2 linked regions of the Arthrobacter crystallopoietes genome follow. The protein of the gene in region 2 interacts with the protein of the main gene of each other region in a pairwise test. Links are inferred from orthologs where the notes say so. Each region holds a gene or a part of one and is shown on either strand. Other genes may lie near its edges. The genes, in order: leuS and ligA.

What was found.
Region 1: the proteins of ligA (region 2) and leuS interact in binary tests that used the Escherichia coli proteins (3 or more experiments, as listed by UniProt). The link is inferred for Arthrobacter crystallopoietes from one-to-one orthologs.

Annotation. Positions count from the first base shown.
Region 1 is NZ_CP018863.1:4,117,182-4,124,972, forward strand. The notes cover bases 4,675-7,791. They hold leuS (leucine--tRNA ligase), read right to left. Parts: upstream 7,396-7,791; coding sequence 4,954-7,395; downstream 4,675-4,953. Other genes in these bases: AC20117_RS18970 (DegV family protein), read right to left, coding at 4,675-4,941; glpK (glycerol kinase GlpK), read right to left, coding at 7,652-7,791. In the rest of the region: holA (DNA polymerase III subunit delta), read right to left, coding at 1-326; AC20117_RS18960 (ComEC/Rec2 family competence protein), read right to left, coding at 396-2,870; AC20117_RS18965 (ComEA family DNA-binding protein), read right to left, coding at 3,116-3,901; more of AC20117_RS18970, read right to left, coding at 3,988-4,674.
Region 2 is NZ_CP018863.1:3,468,085-3,477,639, forward strand. What follows is about bases 3,886-6,884. They hold ligA (NAD-dependent DNA ligase LigA), read left to right. Parts: upstream 3,886-4,253; coding sequence 4,254-6,515; downstream 6,516-6,884. Other genes in these bases: AC20117_RS16075 (hypothetical protein), read left to right, coding at 3,886-4,197; AC20117_RS16085 (DUF2087 domain-containing protein), read left to right, coding at 6,585-6,884. In the rest of the region: AC20117_RS16060 (PP2C family protein-serine/threonine phosphatase), read left to right, coding at 1-225; AC20117_RS16065 (FHA domain-containing protein), read left to right, coding at 225-1,787; AC20117_RS16070 (serine/threonine-protein kinase), read left to right, coding at 1,784-3,397; more of AC20117_RS16075, read left to right, coding at 3,496-3,885; more of AC20117_RS16085, read left to right, coding at 6,885-7,073; AC20117_RS16090 (hypothetical protein), read left to right, coding at 7,145-7,846; AC20117_RS16095 (GNAT family N-acetyltransferase), read left to right, coding at 7,932-8,426; Asp-tRNA(Asn)/Glu-tRNA(Gln) amidotransferase subunit GatC, read left to right, coding at 8,486-8,782; Asp-tRNA(Asn)/Glu-tRNA(Gln) amidotransferase subunit GatA, read left to right, coding at 8,787-9,555. UniProt on the Escherichia coli protein: DNA ligase that catalyzes the formation of phosphodiester linkages between 5'-phosphoryl and 3'-hydroxyl groups in double-stranded DNA using NAD as a coenzyme and as the energy source for the reaction.

The sequences.
Region 1 (7,791 bases), 650 kb from region 2 along the record:
TGCAGATATACCAAGGCGTCGGCCAGAAATTCGTCGTTCATCTGCGCAACTCCGTCCACTTCAACGAGCTTTGACTCGCCGAAGAGGCTGGGGCTGGCAATCATAGTCAATTGGCCGGACGCATAGGATGCGGCTTCCAGCGTGGTGAGTTCGACGTCCGGGTGTATTCCCCGGGTCAGCGAACGAATACGGTCTCTGGCCCGGTGTGCCAGATATTCTTCCGGCCCACTGATGAGTACGACCGGAGCCGGTTCAACTTCGCGCCAGGAAACAGTTCGGCCGGCAGTCTTGCTGCCTGCGGCCGGACGGGCCGGGGGTGGATTCACAGGTCAGGTCCTCCTAGTATCAGAGTCAACATTGTCACGGGCAGCCGATTTTCCCAAGCCGGAATCCGCTCATTCCGCCGGGCGCACGGCCAGGCTGCCGTCGGCGAGATCGACGACGATGGTACCGATTTGATCCGTCCGGAAAACGGGTATCCGGAGCCGCTCCAGCGCCGAGAGAATCTCGGGCGCAGGATGGCCATAGTCATTGTCACTGCCGACGGAAATGACCGCCGCTCTCGGCTGCACCTGGTCCAGGATCGCTGTCCCACCGTTTCGGGCGCCATGATGGCTGATCTTGAGGATGTCCACGCTGCCCGGCTCAAGAGCCAAGCCCCGGAGCAGATCTGCCGCAGCCTCCTCTTCCAGATCGCCGGTCAGCAGTATCCGCAGAACCCCGCCGTCGGCGCCAGGGACTGTGACCAGCATGACAATACTCGAATCATTCTCCGAAGCACCGCTCCGTGCAGCCGTCGGCCAGAGAATTTGCCACGAAGCGCTGCCCGTCCTGCCGGACTGCCCAGCCTCGCCAAGCTCAGAATCCAATCCGTGTTCGGCCAGTGTGTCCTCGACCAGGTCGGGCAACTCCTTCTTCGAACTTCCTACGATTACCCGGGCCACCTTACGTCCGTCCAGCACGCCGTCCAGGCCACCGTAATGGTCCAGGTGCATATGCGTGAGAACCAAAAGCCCGACGCTCTCCACTCCGAGCGAATCCAGACATGAATCCATGGCGCCTGGTTCAGGACCGGCATCAATGATCATGGCCTGTCCTGTACCTGTGCGGATCACCAGCCCGTCTCCTTGGCCGACGTTGCAGACCACAGCATCCCAGCGGTCCGGCAGCGGGGCCGCGCCCGTGCTGGAGACCAGCCAGCCCAACAACCCACCGACGACGGCGGCCGAGCAAAACGCAGCCCCCACCCGCTGTTTCCCGGTCCATCGCGCTACCGCAAGCCGCCTGGTTACCCTCCCCGGGCTGGCCTCCTGGTCCGTGTCTACACGGGTCCCGTGGTTTGCGGACGCAGGCAGTTCAGGGGTGTACCGCCGGTCGGAGCCACGGCCGTGGCCGGTCGCCTGCTCGACCCTGAACCACAGAGAGGAAATACCGTCCCGACCCTGCGCAGCCAGCCACAAAAGGGCGAGAAGACCGACGGCGGAAGCGGCGGCCAGGACCGCTCCGGCCGGTCCGCCAAGCCACGGAAGAGTGGCCAGTGGCAGTCCGGAGAAGGTCCGGGCGATCTGCGCGACCCAGAGGGTGAGAAAGCCGGTCGCGTGGACGAGCCAGCCGCCGGGTAGTGGCGCCCATGGGAGCAGCGCGAGGGAAACCATGCCGCCGATGGTGACGAAGGGAACCACCGGGGCCGCGAGGATGTTGGCCGGTATTGAGAACATGGCCAATTCCGGTTGGAGCTGGACAAGGACGGGTGTGCAGAACAGCTGGGCAGCCAGCGGAATCGCCATCGCATCGGCGAGCAGCTTCGGCATGAAGTATTGCAGCCATCGCGAGCATGTGCTGCCGAGCAGCACCAGCCCCAAGGTAGCCAGCACCGAGAGAATGAAACTGTATTCGCCGGCCAGCCATGGATTCGCCAGCAGGAGGACGATGACGGCCAGAGCGAGAAAGGACAGCGAGGCCCGACGCCGGCCAGACACCAGTGCAGCCACGCCTATCGCTCCCATGACGGCGGCTCGCAGGACGCTCGGCTCTGGTCGCACCAGCAGCACAAATCCGGCCAGCGCAACGATGCCCAGTGCTGAACTGAGCCAGCGGGGTGCTCTGCAGGCTGTCGCCAGCAGGTAGACGAATCCAAGCAGGTAACTGCAGTTTGCTCCACTGACCGCCATGAGATGCGTCAGGCCGGTACGGCGCATGGCCTCCTCCAAATCGTCGGTCTGCTGTTCTCTGTCGCCGAACACCATTCCTGGCAGCAGTCCGCGCGCATCCGGCGGCAGACTCCGGGTGTGTTCGACGAATAAGCTCCGGAGCGTGTTGACCGCCTCAGCAGCCGCCGGCGTCGATGTCACAGCGGGGGCCGTTGAGGCACTCAGCATGGCAGTTTCCGACGACCCTGGTTCCATCGGTGCCAGGGTTCCAGCGGCGTGCAAACGATCCCCGTAGCGGACTGTCTGCCATGTCTGGTTACCGATGACAAGCACCGGAGTTGCAGCCTCGAATTTCCGTCCCCCATGGGATGCCTCGGTGATTTCGGCGGTGACGAGATACCGTGGACCGGAGCCGAACATCGACGGCTTCGTCGAGCGCGAGGCGTCCGAGAGGGCCGTTAGTTCGGCTGTGACGTACGCTCCGGCCTCGATGGCGGGCCCAATCGGCCCGCTGACCCGTTCCGTTTGTTTGACGCCGATGACCAGTGCCAGCAACCCGGCAATGCATACCAGCAGGAACAGTGTGCCACTGACCGCCGGCAGAGACTTCCGCCGACGTCGGCGTAGCCCGGCCAGCAGGAGAACTGTCACCGTGCCCAAGCCCACGCCTGCGCAGGTCAAGGCCACGGCGGCCGGTAGCCGCAGCAAAATAAGCGACACCAGCCAGCAGGTTGCCGCCGCAGCGGCTAATCTTAGATCGAGCCGGACCGCGCTGGGGCCGTTTTCTCCAACTCCCGGTCGCAGTCCTTTAGCCGCGGCGGCACCACTTGCAGCCTCTCCCCGGAACAACCACGCTTTCAAGCTTCGTTTTCGTGTGGGGCCTGCGTCGCTGGTGGCCTCCTTGACCGTTTCGCCAGCCATTTCGCGTGCGGCCCGCGCATAGTGCTGCCAGGGCGGTGCCGGGCTCATACGGTGACCAAGTCCACGAGGCTTGCGAGCATGACTTCGCCGATGCCCGGCACTGCATCCAGGTCTTCGGGCCGGCCGAAGCTTCCATGCTGCTCGCGGAAGTCGATGATCCGTTGAGCCAGAACGGGCCCGACCCGGGGCAGCGTCTCAAGTTCTTCCAGCGAGGCGGTGTTGAGATTGATCTTGGCTGCGGGCTGGTCTTCTGCTCCAACGGCACCGCCCTCGGGACCCCCTGCGGTCCCGTTGCTGCCGGAGGCGGACTGGTGCTCGGGGGAGGAAACGAAGACCTGTTGACCATCCGTGAGCGGCGCAGCCAGGTTCAGGGATGCCAGTTCGGCGTCCTCGCTGGCACCTCCCGCGGCTTCCAGTGCTTCAAATACCCGCGCCGACGCCGGTAGGCGGACAATCCCCGGACGCCCGACGGCGCCAGCGACATGGACAATGATCTGCGCTGCGTTCCCTGGATCGGCCGCCGCCCCTGCAGAATCAGCTTCCTCGTTTGCCGCGGCCGAGGGCAATGGCTCGGCGGCCTGCTCCGCGCCCTGCCCTTCTCCACTCGGTCCGGCCACCGGTGCGGAACTCGTGACGGGTAGAGAGAGCAGTACATCGCTCTCTTCTCTGTGCGTATCTGCCGTCAGGAGCAGCACCAAAGCGTAGCCGAAGGCCAGGCCTGCAGCAATCAGCGCTGCGCCAAGTGCCACCCGCAGACGCGGGCGCCGGGCAGATATTTTGAGGCCGTGGCTGGCTTCTGTGGCGGCTGTTCCCCAGCGGTGGCGGCCCATGGGACTACGCTATGGAGGAAATCACCGGCCGGGCAGGACGCTCCTGCACCTTGTGGACAGGAGCGTCCCGGCCCACACTGTGGAGATCAGGACACCGGCTCGGGCATGGCGGGTCCTATGACGACGGCAAGGACACCCAGTCCGGCATGCGCGGCCAGCACCGACGGTACTGCGGTGACCAGGATTTCATCACCGACATGGGGACTGAGCTCTTCGGCCAGCGACCTGGCCTCTGCCTCATTGCCAAAATAATGGACAGCCAGTTGTGGTGAATACTCGAGTTCCTCGATTCGCCGGACCACCAGCTGCTGCATCCGGACCAGCGCCTTGGAAGCGGTCCGGATTTTTTCCACCTCCGCGATGGCACCGTCGCGGATGGTGAGAATGGGTTTGATGGCCAGCAGCGACCCGAAGAACCCGGCGGCCGGATTGATCCGCCCGCCCCGGCGCAGCTGGTCCAGACTGGGAACATAGAAGAGGACGTCGGCCGCTGCCGCCGCTTCCCGGGCCCGTTCCGCCACCGCGGATACCTCCGCACCGTCCTGCGCCGCCAGCACCGCGGCGACAACGGCAAAGCCCTCCGCCATCGCCACCGACCGGGTGTCGACGATCTCCACCGGGATATCGACCTCTGCCGCAGCCAGCGCCGCGGCTTCCACGGTACCGGACAGGGATCCCGAGAGGTGGATGGAGACAATAGCGTCGAAGCCCTGCCGCTGCAGTTCCTCGTAGGTCCGGGTGAAGAGGCCTGGCGACGGCCTGGAGGTCTTGACTTCCTTGCCTTCAGCCAGCCCGATGGTCAGCACGGCGGGGACATCGTCCACGCCCTCGCCATAGATCTGGCCGGAAATCATCACCGGCATCGGGACGATCCGCAGCCAGTCCGCGGTTTCCGGTTCGGCTGCCCACTCCACCGGCAGCGAGGCTGCCGAATCCGTCACGACGGCGACGCGGGGCCCTCCGGACGCCTCGTCCGGCTTGCGGCCAGCCTGGTGCAGCAGTTGCCGTGACCGCTGCACCAGCTCCTCAAGCCATGACATTGTCAGCCGTCCTTAGGCCGGGACGATATTGACCAGTTTGGGTGCCCGGACGATGACCGTGCGGACGCTGCGTCCGTCGAGCGTTTTGACCACCTGTTCCGATGCCAAGGCCTTGGCCTTGAGCTCCTCTTCGCTGATGTCAGGGGCAACTTCCAGCCGGTCCCGGACTTTGCCCTGGACCTGGACGACGGCGGTAACCGTGGCCTGGACCAGCAGCTGCTCGTCGACCGCCGGCCAGCTGGCTGCTGCAACCGAGGGCTCGTGCCCGAGCGCTGCCCAGAGGTCCTCTGCCGTGTACGGAGCGAAGAGGCTCAGCACAATGGCAACCGCTTCCGTAGCTTCCCGGACGGCGGGATCGGCGCCGCCGACACCGCTGTCGATCGCCTTGCGGGTGGCATTGACCAGCTCCATGAGGCGGGCGATGACCACATTGAACTTATGGTTGTCCAGCAGTTCGGCGGCGTCGGCGATGGTCCGGTGGGTCACCGAGCGCAGCGCGCGGTCGCCGTCGGCCGGATCGGCGCCGACGGGGGAAGTCACGTCCTGGCCCAACCGCCAAGCACGGGCCAGGAATTTAGCCGAACCCGACGGGGAAACGTCGGCCCAGTCGACGTCGTCCTCCGGCGGTGAGGCGAAAATCATGGTCAGGCGGATGGCGTCGACACCGAACTTATCGAGCTGTTCGCCGAGGTCCACACCGTTGCCCAGAGACTTGCTCATGGCCTTGCCGCCGTTGAGGACCTGGCCCTGGTTCAGCAGGGAGCTGAACGGCTCGTCAAAGTCCACCAGCCCGAGATCCTTGAGCACCTTGGTGAAGAACCGGCTGTACAGCAGGTGCAGGATGGCGTGCTCGACGCCGCCCACGTACTGTCCGACCGGCAGCCACTTGTTGACCGCTTCGACGTCGAAGGGCCCTTCGGTGTAGTCCGGCGACGCGAAGCGAAGGTAGTACCAGGAGGAATCCACGAAGGTATCCATGGTGTCCGTATCCCGGGTGGCGGCGCGTCCGCAGTTCGGGCAGTCAACATTGACCCAGTCCGCGGCGGCGGCCAGGGGCGATGTGCCCTTGGGTGAGAGTGCTTCGCCGCGCAGGTCTTCGGGCAGCCGCACCGGAAGCTGGTTGTCCGGAACCGGAACTTCGCCGCATTCGGCGCAGTGGATGATGGGGATGGGCGCGCCCCAGAAGCGCTGGCGGCTGAGCAGCCAATCGCGGAGCCGGTAGTTGACCGTCTTCTCGCCGGTGCCCGCCGCCTCGACAATGTCGATGGCCTTGGCAATGCCCTCTTCCTTGGACAGGCCGTTAAGCTCGCCCGAGTTGATCAGGCTGCCTTCGCCCGTGGTGGCGGTCCCGCTGACCGCGGGATCTTCCTCACCGGTGTCCAGAACCGCCCGCACGGGCAGGTCGAAGGTCTTGGCGAAGTCCAGGTCGCGCTGGTCATGTGCGGGAACAGCCATGATCGCACCGGTGCCGTAGTCCGCCAGCACGTAGTCGGCCGCCCAGACCGGCAGTTTCTCGCCGTTCAAGGGGTTGATGGCATAACGGCCGAGGAAGACGCCGGTCTTCTCCCGGTCGGTGGACTGGCGTTCGATATCGGAGAGAGCCTTGACCTTTTCGCGGTAGTCCATCAGCGCATCGTGCTGTTCGGGCGTGACAAGGTCCAGGGCCAGATGGGCATCCGCGGCAACGACGAAGAACGTCGCGCCGTGCAACGTGTCCGGGCGGGTCGTGAAGACGGTGACGTCCTTGGCATCCCGGCCGTCCGCGGGCTCGATCTTGAAGTTGACGTGGGCACCTTCGGACCGGCCGATCCAGTTGCGCTGCATGGCCAGCACACGCTCAGGCCAATGGCCCTTCAGCTCGTCCATGTCATCCAGCAGCCGGTCGGCGTACTCCGTGATCTTGAAGTACCACTGGTTCAGGCTCTTCTTGGTGACCGGCGTACCGCATCGTTCACAGGCACCGTTGACAACCTGTTCGTTGGCCAGCACCGTCAGGTCCTTCGGGCACCAGTTGACCGGCGAGTTCTTCCGGTAGGCCAATCCGCGCTCGTAGAACCGCAGGAACAGCCACTGCGTCCAGCGGTAGTAGTCCGCGTCGGAAGTGTGCAGCCGCCGGGACCAGTCGGCGCTGATGGCGTAGCGCTTGAAGGAGGCCGCCTGTGTCTCGATGTTGGCGTACGTCCATTCGGAGGGGTGCGCGTTGCGCTTGATAGCCGCATTTTCCGCCGGCAGGCCGAAGGAATCCCAGCCGATCGGGTGCAGGACGTCGTAGCCCTTCAGCCGCAGGTAGCGCGCGACGACGTCGCCCATGGCGAACGCCTCGGCGTGGCCCATGTGAAGGTCACCCGAGGGATAGGGGAACATATCCAGCACGTAACGGCGTTCCTTCGAGCCGTCGTCAACGGCCTTGAAGACGCCGAGCTCTTCCCAGACGGCAGGCCATTTGGCCTCCATGGCGGAAAAACTGTACTCGTTCGGTTCGGTACCAGACTGCGTACTCACGTTGACTTGTCCTCGTCCTCTTGGTTGCTACGGCGCACTCCCGGTGGTTGCCGCTTAGACACACAAAAGCCCCTCGACACGGGAGGGGCGGCCGCACGTTACGGAAGTGTTCCGTAGGTGCGGCTAGCTAAGCAGAAGTGCGGACATGGAATTACTTTACCGCAGATCAGCCGGAGGCTTCCCTTGGCACCGCCCGGCCGGATCAGGTTCAGCGCACGTCCTCATCCACCCAGTCAAAAGTGCGGGTTACCGCCTTCTTCCATAACCGCAGCTGCCGGTCCCGCTCGGAGGAGTCCAGCTGCGGTTTCCAGCGGCGGTCCTCGGCCCAGTTCGACCGCAGTTCGGCAA
Region 2 (9,555 bases):
AGCTCCACAGTGCGCCCGCAGGATGCTGTCCAGGCGCTGATCCAGGCGGCGCTGTGCTCAGGCGGCCGGGACAACATCACGGCGATCGTCGTCGATGCGGCCGATGTGGCGCAGGACGCCGCGCAGGCAGCGACCGCGCCGCGTACGGAGGACGAAGAGACGGATACGCTGCCGCGGCTGGAGCCCGGCGGATCGGGGCCGGCGGGACAGCAGGGGCAGATCTGATGGCAGCAATTACCTACTGCCCGGGCCCCTGGCTCGGGCTGGTCCGCGGTGGCACCATCGTGCTGCTGGAACAAAGCGCCCGCGAAGACGTGGTCATGGCCGTGTGGGACGTGCTCGGTACGCAACCGGCACCAGAATCCGTGCTCGGTTCCGTGGTGAGCGGCTATGGCATGGACCTGGCTTCAATACCGCAGTTCGCCATCGTGTCCTTCCGGGACAAGCTGCACGCGATCCTGCGCGGCGACGTTGTCCTTAATAGCGACGGCGTGGGGACATCGGCCGAACTTTCCGGCGCGGGTGTGACCACCTGGACGGAGCGGCTGCTGCCTGCCCAGGAGCTGTTTGACCTGGTGATCAATGACGGGCGCGACGGCGAGGGCCGCTGGCTTCCGCTGGCCGAAGGCATCGTCCAGCTGGGCGGCATCCGTGTCGGCGTGGACACAACAGTTGGCGCGGTTGAAGAACCGGAGCCAAAGGCCGAACTCATGCCGGAGCCCGTTACCGCTCCTGTTGCAGAGCCAGCGTCAGCGCCGGAGACAGGGAGCCAGTCAGAACCGGTTGACGCTCCTGCCTCGGACCAACCCGGATCGGCTGAACCTGCCGAACGCATATCGATGCATGAGGAACTCAACGTCCCGGAGGGCATCGAGGTCACCGGTATCTACGATCCCGATGCCCTGGACGAGGTGGGAGACCTCGAAGACACGGTCATCCATACCAAGGCCCGGCGGGCCAACCTGCCGCCATCGGCGGCCGTTCCGCCGGCAGAGAACAACGTGCCTGCGAGTCCGGCCCTGTCTCCGGCAGCTGCGGCGCAGCCGGCAGCCCCCGCTCAGCAAGCCGCCCCGGCACCGCAGTCCGCGCCGGCAAGCCTGATCGATTCCGTGCCGTGGCTGACACCGTCGGCTTCCGCGCGGGCACGGGCGGCGGAATCAGCCGCGGCTGAAGCTGCCCGCGATCTGCGCCCGGTGAAGCCGGTGGACCGAATAACCGAAGCACCCGAGGGCGACCATGACGGGCAGACCCTGCTGCGCCGCGACCTGCCGAAGGCGCCCAAAACCGCGCCCGCTCCCGTGCCGGATCCGGCACAGCGGCCGGCCACCGGCCCGATGGTGCTGGCCCGCGTCTGCCCGCAGGGGCATGCCAACCCGCCCACCAGTTCCAACTGCAGCATCTGCGCCGCCGGGCTGGCCGACGACGCCAGCCAGGTGCAGCGCCCCATCCTGGGCCGCATGCGGCTTTCCACCGGGGAAGTCATCGAGCTTGACCGCGCGGTGATCGTCGGACGCCAGCCGTCGGCCTCGCGCGTGCAGGGCAACGGCATGCCTCGCCTGGTCCAGGTGCGCAGCGTCAGCGGCGACATTTCGCGCTCCCATCTGGAGGTGCGGCTGGAAGGCTGGCACGTCATGCTGCGCGATCTGAAAGCGACCAACGGCACCATGCTGATCCGCGAAGGCCAGCCGCCGCGACGGCTGGGACAGGGCGAATCTATGATCCTGCTCGACGGCGACATCGCGGACCTGGGCGACGGCATCTCGCTGCGGTTCGAGGACCTGCCGTGAGTTCCAAGCGTCCCCCCGCACCACCGCCCGCGATCGAGGGCTACCGGTACGTCAGCCTGCTCGGTTCCGGTGGCTTTTCCGACGTCTATCTCTACGAACAGGACCGGCCTAAGCGCAAGGTCGCCGTCAAGGTCCTCGTCGCCGACCTGAAGACCGAGGGTGCGCGCCGCCGCTTCGAGTCCGAGGCGAACCTGATGGCGCAGCTGTCCACCCATCCGTTCATCGTGACCATCTACGAGGCGGACATCACCGGGGACGGCCACTCCTACCTGGCCATGGAGTACTGCTCGCGCCCGAGTCTGGACGTGCGCTACCGCAGCGGCCCGCTCGGTGTAGATGAAGTGCTCTCGCTCGGCATCCAGGTGGCCTCCGCGGTGGAAACCGCGCACCGGGCCGGGATTGTGCACCGGGACATCAAGCCGGCCAACATCTTGGTCACGGACTACAACCGGCCCGCGCTGACCGACTTCGGCATCTCCGGCACCACGGACAGCATCGACGACGACGCCGGCATGTCCATCCCGTGGTCCCCGCCCGAAGCGTTCCAGGGCGAGGGTGCCGACGGCATCAAGATCGACATTTGGGCTCTCGGCGCCACGCTCTACACCCTGCTGGCCGGCCGTTCGCCCTTCGTCCGGCCCGGCGGGGACAATTCGCAGCGCGAACTGATGAACCGGATCGCCACGTCACCGGTCCCGCCGTTGCGCCGCGCCGACGTGCCCGAATCCCTCGAACAGGCGCTGGCCACGGCCATGGCGAAGGCGCCGTCCTCGAGGTTTCCGACGGCCCACGCCTTCGCGCTGGCGCTGCAGCGGATCCAGGCGGAGCTGAACCTTTCGGTCACACCGTTCGAAGTGCTGGAGGAGGCCCATCCCGGGGATGAACCGCCGCAGGACGACGGCGGGGAAGCCACCCGGGTGCGCCAGGTGGTCTCGATCGATCCGAACGCGACGACCAATTCGCCCACGGTTTTCCGCCCGCGCTTCCCCGAGCGCACCAACACCGCGCAGCAGCCCGATGACCGGACGGTCCTGCGAGCAGCGCACAGCGGGACGGAGCCGACTACCGGCTGGGTTCCGTCGCCGCCGGCTGGCGCGGAAAACACTGCGTACGACGGCGAATCCGCCACCCAGCCCACCGCCGGCTTTGGTGACACTCACTACGAAGGCGGGGACACCGCCGTCGTACCTCGGCGCCGCAAGAATCTGGTCGGGATTATCGGCGGCGCCGCCGCTGTGGTTGTCCTGGCCGTGGCAGCCGTGCTGGTGGTCACTGCGCCGGAACCGGAAGCGGCCGAATCGCAGCCGCCGGTCAGCCAGCCGCCGGCGAACGCCATCGAGGGCCTGTCCGGAAACGTGGTGCCGCCGGAAGAACTGGCGGGCAAGGTGGACGGGGACGATGCCGTCTTCACCTGGACCAATCCGGACAAGCGCGACGGCGACCTGTTCATCTGGACCCCGGTGACCGCGCTGGGCAAGGGCGAGCCGCAGCGGACGCCGGATCCCGGCGTGAGCATCCCGGTGGCCGAGAACGACCGGACCTGCATCGAGGTGGTGGTGTTGCGGGCCAACGGAAAGTCATCGGATCCGGTCCGCGGCTGCGCCGACTAACCTAGAAGCAAACAACATCGTGCCCACGGCCGGCTCAGCGGCTGTTAAACGTTGCACGATCTGCACGATCAAAACGAGCGACCATAGGGGGACCAGCAGTGGCCGAAGTCAGCATCGAGTTCTGCGGTGAATGGTACGACGCCGGGGACGACGACGTATTCAGGATCGGCCGCGAAGGCGACCTGGAAATCGACGACAATCCGTATCTCCACCGGAAGTTCCTGGAGATCTGCCGGTACGAGAACATCTGGTGGCTGGCCAATGTCGGCTCGATGATCTCGGCGACGATCGCGGACACCAGCGGGGGCATGCAGGCCTGGCTGGCGCCGGGGGCGCGGATTCCCATGGTCTTCAGCCAGACCAACGTGGTCTTTACGGCCGGACCGACTACCTATGAGCTCTCGGTGCACGTCAAGACACCGTCCTTCCGGCAGGAAGCCCGGGACCACGACGCGGTGGGGGAGACGACCATCGGCCCGGTGATCTTCACGGATTCGCAGAAGGCACTCATTCTGGCCCTGGCCGAGCCCATGCTCAAGCGGGACGGTACCGGCCTGAGCTCCATCCCCTCCTCCTCGCAGGCCGCTGCCCGGCTGGGGTGGCCGATGACCAAGTTCAACCGCAAGCTGGACAACGTTTGCGACAAGCTGGACCGGGTGGGCGTGGCCGGGCTCCGGGGCGGCGGCGGAAAGGCGGCCACGAACCGGCGCGCGCGGCTGGTGGAACACGCGGTCACCTCGCATCTGGTGACCGCTGCGGACCTGCCGCTGCTGGAGACCCAGCGGGATCCCGAAGACTGACCCGCTTGTCGCGGTGGATCCCGGCCATGGGCCATGCTTTAGGGCAAGATAGTTCCGTGAGCAAAGTGGAAGTGCAGGCCAATGAAATCCCCAGTGACGCCCTCCGGGACGAGTACGAGCAGCTGACGGAGGACGTCCGGCGCTACCGCTACGCGTACTACAACGAGGACGCCCCGCTGGTCTCCGACGCCGAGTTCGACCGGCTCTACCGGCGGCTGGAGGAAATCGAAGCGCTGCACCCGGAGATGGTGGCCAACGATTCGCCCACCCAGGAAGTCGGCGGCGAAGTGTCCGCAGCCTTCACTCCGGTGCAGCACCTGCAGCGGATGTACTCGCTGGAGGACGTGTTCTCCCTCGATGAGCTTCAGGTGTGGATTGACCGGGCGTCGTCGTCGGTCGAAAAGCTGGGCCGCGCGCAGGACCTGAAGTGGTTGACCGAGGTCAAGATCGACGGCCTTGCCGTGAACCTGCTCTACCGCGAGGGCGAACTGGTCCGGGCCGCCACCCGCGGCGACGGCCACACCGGGGAGGACATCACCCACAACGCGCTGACCCTCAAGGACATCCCGCGCCGCCTCAAGGGCAAGAACCTGCCGGCCGAAGTGGAGATCCGGGGCGAGGTCTTTATCCCCTCCAAGGCGTTCCTGGAGCTGAACGAGAAGATGGTGGAGGCCGGCAAGGCGCCCTTCGCCAACCCGCGCAACGCCGCCGCGGGATCCTTGCGGCAGAAGGACCCGGCCCTGACCGCGCAGCGGCCGCTGAGCATGTTTGTCCACGGCATCGGCGCGCGCGAGGGCCTGTCCGCGGGCAGCCAGTCGGAGACCTACACGCTGCTGCAGGAATGGGGCCTGCCCACCAGCCCCTACTTCAAGGTGCTGGACAGCTACCAGGAGGTGCTGGAATTCATCCAGCATTTCGGCGACCACCGGCATGACCTGCTGCACGAGATCGACGGCATTGTCGTCAAGGTCGACAATTTCGGGCTGCAGCGGGGCCTGGGCCACACGTCGCGGGTGCCGCGCTGGGCCGTGGCCTACAAGTATCCGCCGGAGGAAGTGCACACCAAGCTGCTGGACATCCAGGTCAACGTGGGCCGCACCGGCCGGGTCACGCCGTACGGGGTGATGGAACCGGTGAAGGTGGCAGGTTCCACCGTCGAGATGGCAACCCTGCACAACCAGGACGTGGTGAAGGCGAAGGGCGTGCTGATCGGCGACACCGTGGTGCTGCGCAAGGCCGGGGACGTGATTCCGGAAATCGTGGGACCGGTGGTGGCGCTGCGGGACGGCTCCGAACGCGAATTCGTGATGCCCACCGAATGCCCGTCCTGCGGCACGCCGCTGGCGCCGGCCAAGGAAGGCGACGTGGACATCCGCTGCCCCAACGCGCGGTCATGTCCCTCCCAGTTGCGTGAACGCGTGTTCCATCTGGCCGGGCGCGGCGCGTTCGATATCGAGGCGCTCGGCTGGGAAGCGGCGATCGCCCTCACCCAGCCGGCCGAACCGGAGCAGCCGCCGCTGACCACCGAGGCCAACGTCTTCGACCTCACCCCGGAGATGCTGGCGGACGTGAAGATCGCCCGCGAGAAGAAGTCCAAGGGCGTGGCCACCGGCGAGATCGAACTAGTGCCCTACTTCTACACGAAGGGGACGCCCAAGAAGCCCTCAGAGCCGAGCGCCAATACGCGCAAGCTTTTCACCGAGTTGGAGAAGGCCAAAGGCCAGCCGCTGTGGCGGGTCCTCGTGGCCTTGTCCATCCGGCACGTGGGACCCACCGCCTCCCGCGCGCTGGCGACGGCATTCGGGTCCATGGACGCCATCCGGGCGGCATCGGAAGAGCAGCTCGCGGACGTCGACGGCGTCGGACCGATCATCGCCCGCGCCCTCATCGAGTGGTTCGAGGTGGACTGGCACCGCGAGATCGTAGACACCTGGGCAAAGGCCGGCGTGCGGATGGCCGACGAGGTGGACGAGAGCAAACCCCGCACGCTGGAGGGGCTGACCATCGTGGTGACCGGCTCGCTGGAAAACTTCAGCCGGGACGAGGCCAAGGAAGCTATCATCAGCCGCGGCGGCAAGGCCTCCGGCTCCGTGTCGAAGAAGACGGACTACGTGGTCGCGGGGGAAAGCGCCGGGTCCAAACTGGACAAGGCCGAGCAGCTGGGCCTGCACGTGCTCGACGAGGGAGGCTTCGTCAAGCTGCTGGAAAACGGTCCGGATACAGTCGTGGCCGGTCCGGCAGAAACCAGCCCGGCAGGAACCGGCGCAGGGGATGCCGACGCGGCCGAGTCCGGTCCGGAAGGTGCCGGCGAAAGCTGAAGCAACGCGGAGACTGAAGCGACGTGCAAACTGAAGCAATGCGCAGGCTGAGCCGAAAGGAAGGGCGACATGGATCGTGACGGTCAGCCGGATACGCCGGTCAGCTGGCAGGCCATCATGGCCGCGCTGGCAAGTTCCAGGTTGCGCGAGCTCTATGCCGCCTTCGTCCTGGGCCAGCAGCCTGCCCTCTCGGCCAAGGAACGGCAAAAGCTGCTGGACAGTTCCTTGCTGAACGACGACGGCGGACGGCTTGTGGTGAACGAGCACGCCTTCAAGGCGGCGCTGGCCGGTGCCCGCCGTCCCGAGCCCGAAGGCGCGGAGCGCTTCCTCCTGGCGGGCCGGATCGAGGGGCTGCCCAAGCGGGCGACGGACCGCCTGAAGCTGTTCGAGTTCCTGATCCCGCAGATCATCGGCCCTGATGCGACGCTGACGGAGAAGCAGCTGAATGCGAAGCTCGCAGCTTTCACCGATGACGTGCCCCTGCTCCGGCGCGCCCTGGTGGACTACGGCTATCTGGACCGGGAGCGTGACGGCAGCGCCTACCACCGCGCCCGCTGACAGCGCCCGCTGACACCGTCCAGCCATTGAGCGGGCGGAAGCCGGATGGCACGATGGAAGGGTGAGCGGGCATGAATGAGTTTTTTGCCGACTTTCCCTGGTGGTGGGCCATCTGGATCGGAGTCGCGGTCTTCTCCGGTGCGGGCAAGAAAATGTCGCACGTGAAGAAACGCCACCGCCGGAAAAACGAACGCCGGCGCGTCGAAGCGCGGGCGGAGGCCGAACAACGCCGGCAGGCCAAAGCCTGGGAGGCGCAGCGCCTCAGCGACATCGAAGCCCTGATGGCGGACCATGACCGGGTCAACGCCCGCTGGCTGGAATACGAGCTGGACGTCGCCAAGCTGATCGACCACCCGATGATGTCCGACGTGCGCGAGCCCCTGACGGTGGACTTCCTGCGCGCCAAGCGGGTGGCCGACGCGCTGCGGCCCGGCAGCGCCGCCGAAATCACCACCGACGCGCGGCTGCTGGAATACCGCGACGCCGTCCGCGCCTTCGAGCTGGCTTTCGAGATCGCTGAACGCGAGGCCCGGCGGATCAAGGACCAGCACTTCAGTGGACCCGAACGCCAGCGGCTCATGACCGCCCGAAGGCTGCTGACGCTCGCCGTCGACGAGGCGGCCACGGGAGCCGAACGCCAGCTAGCCTACCTGCGGGCCCGCAAGGAGTTGGACGGCCTGCTCGCCCTGCCCGAGGAAGCCATCGCCGCGCTGGAGCAACGCATTGCCCCGCAGCTGGCCCCGCGGGCACAGTGGCCTGAACCACTCCGGTAGCCGGCCACAGCGCGCGGTGAGGCAGAATTGATAGGCGGCCGCCGCCGTCGTACTTCCAATTGACCCTTGAGGACTGCATTACCTGATGAGCATTACCATCCGCCCGGCCACCGCAGCCGATTACGACGACGTTGCCCGGATCACGCGGGAGGCCTACGTCCACGGCGGGCACATTGCCGAGGGCGACGGCTACCTGGACATGCTCGGTGATGTTGCCCACCGCGCCCGGCACGCCGTCGTCTGGGTCGCCGAGCTGGACGGCAAGGTCGCTGGGTCCGTGGCGCTGACCTTCGAGGGGCAGGAGTACTCCGATATTGCGCGGGCCGGGGAGCTGGAGTTCCGCATGCTGGCGGTGGATCCGGCGATCCAGCGCGCCGGGATCGGCCGGGCCATGGTGGAGGCCATCGTCGAGTACGCCCGCACCGTGGAGGGCATCCACGCGGTCAGCCTCACCAGTATCGAAAATATGACCAACGCGCACCGGCTGTATGAATCGCTGGGCTTCGAGCGGATCCGCGAGCGGGACTGGAAGCACGAGGACACCGGGCTGTTCGTGTTCGTCAAGACACTGGAATCCTGAGCACCGGGCCAAGAAGTAGACTGTTTCTAGAAAACCCAATCCATTCGCGTAGGAGACTCATGTCTGAGATCAATCGTGAGGCCGTGGCGCATCTGGCGCGGCTGGCCCACATTGAGATGACCGCAGGAGAGCTGGACAAGATGGCCGGCGAACTCGACGTCATCGTTGACTCGATCAAATCCGTCCAGGAAGCGGCCGGCCCCGATGTGCCTGCCACTTCGCACCCCATCCCGCTGGCCAACGTGTTCCGTGAGGACGTTGTCGGCGAGACCCTGACCCAGGAGCAAGCGCTCTCCGGTGCACCGGATTCGGCCGACGGCCGCTTCAAGGTCCCCGCCATTCTGGACGAGGAGTAAAGACATGAGTGAACTGACCCGACACAGCGCTGCCCGGCTGGCGGAAATGCTGGCCGCCAAGGAAGTCACCTCCGTGGAGGTCACCCAGGCGCACCTGGACCGCATCGCCGAGGTGGACGGCAACATCAACGCCTTCCTGCACGTCAACACCGAGGAAGCGCTGACCGTTGCCGCGGACGTGGACAAGGCCCGCGCCGCCGGCGAGGACCTGCCGGCGCTGGCCGGCGTGCCCATCGCCATCAAGGACCTGATCGTCACCGTCGGCCAGCCCACCACGGCCGGCTCGAAGATGCTCGAGGGCTGGATGAGCCCGTACGACGCCACGGTGATTAAGAAGATCCGCGCCGCCCGGATGCCGATGCTGGGCAAGACCAACCTGGACGAGTTCGCGATGGGTTCCTCCACCGAGCACTCCGCGTACGGCCCCACCCGCAACCCGTGGGACCTGAGCCGCATTCCCGGCGGGTCCGGCGGTGGCTCCGCGGCCGCCGTCGCTGCGTTCGAGGCGCCGCTGGCGCTGGGCACAGACACCGGCGGCTCCATCCGGCAGCCCGCCGCGGTCACCGGTTCCGTAGGCGTGAAGCCGACGTACGGCGGGGTTTCCCGCTACGGCGCCATCGCCATGGCCTCCTCGCTGGACCAGATCGGCCCGGTTTCGCGTACGGTGCTGGACTCGGCGCTGCTGCACGAGGTCATCGGCGGCCACGACCCGCATGACTCCACCTCGCTGACCGATCCGGTGGGCTCGCTGGTCGAGGCCGCGAAGACCGGAA